DNA from 2 places in the Streptomyces lienomycini genome. Region 1 is predicted to be linked to the other one. Evidence: riboswitches for the same ligand, from Rfam matches in the RefSeq annotation. Region 1 holds a riboswitch; the other holds the start of a gene.
The links. A riboswitch is a leader RNA that binds a small molecule or an ion and turns the genes downstream of it on or off. The one in region 1 is predicted to bind S-adenosylmethionine.
Positions count from the first base shown of each region.

Region 1 (2,462 bases):
GACGCGGGGCGCGTCGTCGCCGAACAGGGACAGGACGCGCACCTCGGGCACCTCGGCGAGGCCCTCGCGGACCTTGCCGATCAGGTACTCCTCGCGGGCGACCAGCGTGTCGAACCCGGCCTCGGTGAGCGCCTTGCAGGCGGAGGCGATCGCGTAGGCGCCGATGACGTTGGGCGACCCCGCCTCGTGCCGGGCGGCGTTCTCGTGCCAGCGCACGTCCACGCTGCCGTCCGCGCGCCGGGTGACGCTGCGGCTGGCGCCGCCGCCGGCGAGGTACGGCTCGGCCTCGCGCAGCCAGTCGGCCCGCCCGGCCAGCACGCCGGAGCCGAACGGGGCGTACAGCTTGTGTCCGGAGAAGGCGACCCAGTCCACGTCCAGGTCGGCCACGGAGACGGGGTGGTGCGGGGCGAGCTGGGCGGCGTCCAGCACGATCCGGGCACCGTGCGCGTGGGCGGCGGCGGCCAGTTCACGCACCGGCCACAGCTCGCCGGTGACGTTGGAGGCGCCGGTGACGCAGACCAGGGCGGGCCCGTACGGCTCGCGGGCGGCGAGGGCGCGCTCCAGGGTCTCGACGGCCTCGGCGGGCGTGCGCGGGGCGTCCAGGCAGGTCACGTCCGCGTCCCGCCAGGGCAGCAGCGAGGCGTGGTGCTCGGTCTCGAAGACGAAGACCCGGCATCCGGCGGGCAGGGCGCCTGCGAGCAGGTTGAGGGAGTCGGTGGTGGAGCGGGTGAAGACGACCTGGTCGTCGTCGCGGCAGCCGAGGAAGCCGGCGACGGTCCCGCGGGCGTTCTCGAACAGGTCGGTGGACAGCTGCGAGAGGTACCCGGCACCCCGGTGGACGCTGCCGTAGTACGGGGCGTAGGCGGCGACGTCGTCCCAGACCCGCTGGAGCGCGGGCGCGCTGGCGGCGTAGTCGAGCGCGGCGTAGGCGACCTCGCCGCCGGTGACGAGCGGGACGGTGACGTCGCGGCCGAGAACGGGCAGCGGGGTGGCGACAGCGGTGGGTACGGACATGGCGGACTCCCGTGAGGACCAGCGCGCGGCAGGGCGCTGTGAAGTGAAGAGAAGAAGGCTGCGTGCGGAGGCGGGGCTCTGCGGCCCTATCGCATTCGCTGGTTCACGGGAGACTCCCTCGGACGACCCAGGACCCCTGGACCCACACTCTTCGAAAGCGTGCGAGGGGTCCGCGCTTGCCGCGGACCTTGCTGTCCACGACCTGGTCTTCACCCGGGGCACCCCGCCACGGACGGAGGGTTGCCGGACAGTCGGCCGGGGCCTCATGACTGTCACTCATGACCTGTCGGAAAATCTAGGGCAAGTGATCGGCGTCCCGCAACCCGGGTCCGGATCGCGGGACGCACGTCACAGCGGAGCGCTCCTACGCGTGGCTGGCGGCCACCCAGCGGTCCAGGGCGCGCTTGGCGGCGCCCGAGTCGATCGCCTCGGCCGCCCGGTCCATGCCGGTCCGCAGCCGCTCGGCCAGGGTCCCCCCGCCGGGGTTCAGGGCCTCCAGGGCGGCCGCCGAGTTCAGCAGTACCGCGTCCCGTACCGGGCCCTGCTCGCCGGCCAGCAGACGGCGGGCCACGTCGGCGTTGTAGGACGCGTCGGCGCCGCGCAGGGCCTCCACCGGCACCAGGTCGATGCCGACGTCGCGGGGGTCGAAGACCTCCTCGGTCACCGCGCCGTCGCGCACGACCCAGACCCGGGACGTGGCGGTCGTGGTCAGTTCGTCGAGGCCGTCGTCACCGCGGAAGACCAGGGACGAGTGGCCGCGCTCGGCGAAGACACCGGCGATGATCGGGGCCATCCGGGCGTGGGCCACCCCGATCGCCTGGGCCTTCACCCGGGCGGGGTTGGTCAGCGGGCCCAGGAAGTTGAACACCGTGCGGATGCCGAGCTGGCCGCGGGCGGCCGCCACGTGGCGCAGCGCCGGGTGGAACTTCACGGCGAAGCAGAAGGTGATGCCCGCCTCCTCGGCGACCTCCGCCACCCGCCTCGGCGTCAGCTCCAGGTTGACCCCGAGCTTCTCCAGGACGTCGGAGGCGCCGGAGGCCGAGGAGGCGGCCCGGTTGCCGTGCTTGACGACCTTCGCCCCGGTGCCGGCCACGACGATCGCCGACATGGTGGAGATGTTGACCGTCTTGGCGCCGTCGCCGCCGGTGCCGACGATGTCGACGGTCTCCCCCGGCACCTCGATCACGTTGGCGTGGGAGTACATCGTCCGGACCAGACCGGAGAGTTCCTCGACGGTCTCCCCCTTGAACCTCAGGCCCACCGCGAACCCGGCGATCTGCGCGTCGGTCGCCTCGCCGCGCATGATGACGTCCAGCGCCCACGCGGTGTCGTCCGCGGACAGGTCCCGGCCGTCCAGCAGCTTGTTCAGCACGGTGGGCCAGGAGCGGCCCGCCGCGATGTCGCCTCCAGCGGGGGTCACAGCGCTCATGAGCCGCTCCTGTGTGTGT
Region 1 covers NZ_CP116257.1:6,022,092-6,024,553, forward strand. Annotated here, with positions in the region: gene BJ961_RS27475 (aminotransferase class V-fold PLP-dependent enzyme) at 1-1,014, opposite strand, end outside; SAM riboswitch class IV at 1,182-1,298, opposite strand; gene trpD (anthranilate phosphoribosyltransferase) at 1,379-2,443, opposite strand.

Region 2 (2,462 bases), 1.4 Mb from region 1:
AACGGTCACGCTCATGCGAGGCCAGCCTCTCGGAAGGAGTCCAGGTTGGGGCGGATCGTCGCGGTCAGGCCGGTGCCGGCCACCGCGTCGAGGGTCTTCAGGCCGTCGCCGGTGTTCAGGACGACGGTGGTGAGCGACGGGTCGAGCACGCCGTCCTCGATCAGCTTCTTCGTGACGCCGACCGTCACGCCGCCCGCGGTCTCCGCGAAGATGCCCTCCGTGCGGGCGAGCAGCTTGATCGCGTCCACGACCTGCTCGTCGGTCACGTCCTCCACGGCGCCGCCGGTGCGGCGGGCGATGTCCAGGACGTAGGGGCCGTCGGCCGGGTTGCCGATGGCCAGCGACTTGGCGATGGTGTTCGGCTTCTGCGGGCGGACCACGTCGTGGCCCGCCTTGTACGCGGTGGAGACCGGCGAGCAGCCCTCGGCCTGCGCACCGAAGATCTTGTACGGCTTGTCCTCGACCAGGCCGAGCTCGATCAGCTCCTTCAGCCCCTTGTCGATCTTGGTCAGCTGGGAGCCGGACGCGATCGGGACGACGAGCTGGTCGGGCAGCCGCCAGCCGAGCTGCTCGCAGATCTCGTAGGCGAGCGTCTTGGAACCCTCGGCGTAGTACGGGCGCAGGTTGACGTTGACGAAGCCCCAGCCCTCACCGGCCGGGTCGCCGATCAGCTCGGAGCAGAAGCGGTTCACGTCGTCGTAGTTGCCCTCGATGCCGACCAGCTCGCCGCCGTAGACGGCGGCCATGACGACCTTGCCCTGCTCCAGGTCGTGCGGGATGAACACGCAGGAGCGGAAGCCGGCGCGGGCGGCGGCGGCGCCGACGGCACCCGCGAGGTTGCCGGTGGAGGAGCAGGAGAGGGTGGTGAAGCCGAAGGCGCGGGCGGCCTCGATGGCCTGGGCGACGACGCGGTCCTTGAAGGAGTGCGTGGGGTTGCCGGAGTCGTCCTTGACGTACAGCCCGCCGGTGACGCCCAGCTCGCGGGCGAGGTTGTCGGCCTTGACGAGCTTGGTCCAGCCGGGGTTGATGTTCGGCTTGTCGGCCACGTCGGCGGGGACGGGCAGGAGGGGGGCGTAGCGCCAGATGTTCGCGGGGCCGGCCTCGATGCGCCGACGCAGTTCCTCGGTGTCGTACGCCGAGAAGTCGTAGGCGATCTCGAGGGGGCCGAAACACTCCTCGCAGGCGAAGACCGGTCCGAGCGGGACCCGGTGGCCGCACTCCCGGCAGCTCAGCGCCGCGGCGGGGCCGAGGTCGACCGCTGCGGCCGTGGCGTTCGCGGGGTTCCCGGAGTTCGGGGTGGATTCGGCAGTCTGCACAGCCATGGAGGCGAGGCCCTTTCTCCTCATCTTCCTCACGACGCATCTCGCCGTGAGACGGATTTGGCACCTTCCCTAGCCGGGAGCCTCGCCACGTCTGCGTGACAAGAGCCGGCTGGAGGGTTGCCGGGGCTTCATCGGGCCGTATCCCTCTGCCCCTCTGGATGAGCGGTATGTGGTTGTTTTTCGGTTGTGCGCGCGGCGACCCCGGCATGCGGTGGCCCCACGCGTTGTTCAAGACTGTAACCGAAGGCCAGGGCGGTTGAGATAGTCGTCCGTACCGCGAGATGGATCACAAAGGAGCCAGGGGACGTGCTGGAAGAAGTCGAGCGCTGGCTGAACGCACGCTCCTGGTCCGCCGGGGACCGGCCGATCCAGCAGCTTCTGTCCGCCAAGCACGCCACCGGGCAGTCGGTCAGCGTGGTCCTTCCCGCACTGGACGAGGAGGCGACGGTCGGCGAGATCGTCGCGGTCGTCCGGCGGGAGCTGATGCTGCGGAACCCGCTCGTCGACGAGATCGTGGTGGTGGACTCCGGTTCGAGCGACCGTACGTCGGAGGTCGCCGCCGCGGCGGGCGCGCGGGTCGTGCACCGGGACGCGATCCTGCCCCGCATACCCGCCGTGCCGGGCAAGGGCGAGGTGCTGTGGCGTTCGCTGCTGGTCACCGGCGGCGACATCGTGTGCTTCGTCGACGCCGACCTGCGCGAGTTCTCCCCGGACTTCGTCTCCGGGATCGTGGGCCCGCTGCTCACCGACCCGGACGTGCACCTGGTCAAGGCCATGTACGACCGTCCGCTGGACGGAGCGGCCGGGCAGGGCGGCCGGGTCACCGAGCTGATGGCCCGCCCGCTGCTCAACCTGCACTGGCCGCGGCTGGCCGGGTTCGTCCAGCCGCTGGGCGGCGAGTACGCGGCCCGGCGCTCGCTGCTGGAACGGCTGCCCTTCCCCGTCGGGTACGGCGTCGAGCTGGGCATGCTGGTCGACGCCCTGCACCTGGTGGGCCTGGACGCGCTCGCGCAGGTCGACGTCGGCGTCCGCGTCCACCGCCACCAGGACGGGCGGGCCCTGGGCCGGATGGCCGCGGCGATCTACCGCACCGCGCAGCTCCGGCTGGCCCGCGGCCACCTGGTCCGGCCTACCCTCACC
Region 2 covers NZ_CP116257.1:7,429,227-7,431,688, forward strand. Annotated here, with positions in the region: gene BJ961_RS33815 (MoaD/ThiS family protein) at 1-15, opposite strand, end outside; gene thrC (threonine synthase) at 12-1,322, opposite strand; SAM riboswitch class I at 1,340-1,487, opposite strand; gene BJ961_RS33825 (glucosyl-3-phosphoglycerate synthase) at 1,629-2,462, shown strand, end outside.
Region 2: it holds a riboswitch for S-adenosylmethionine, as region 1 does, so the genes downstream of both, thrC (threonine synthase) here and BJ961_RS27475 (aminotransferase class V-fold PLP-dependent enzyme) in region 1, are expected to answer to the same signal.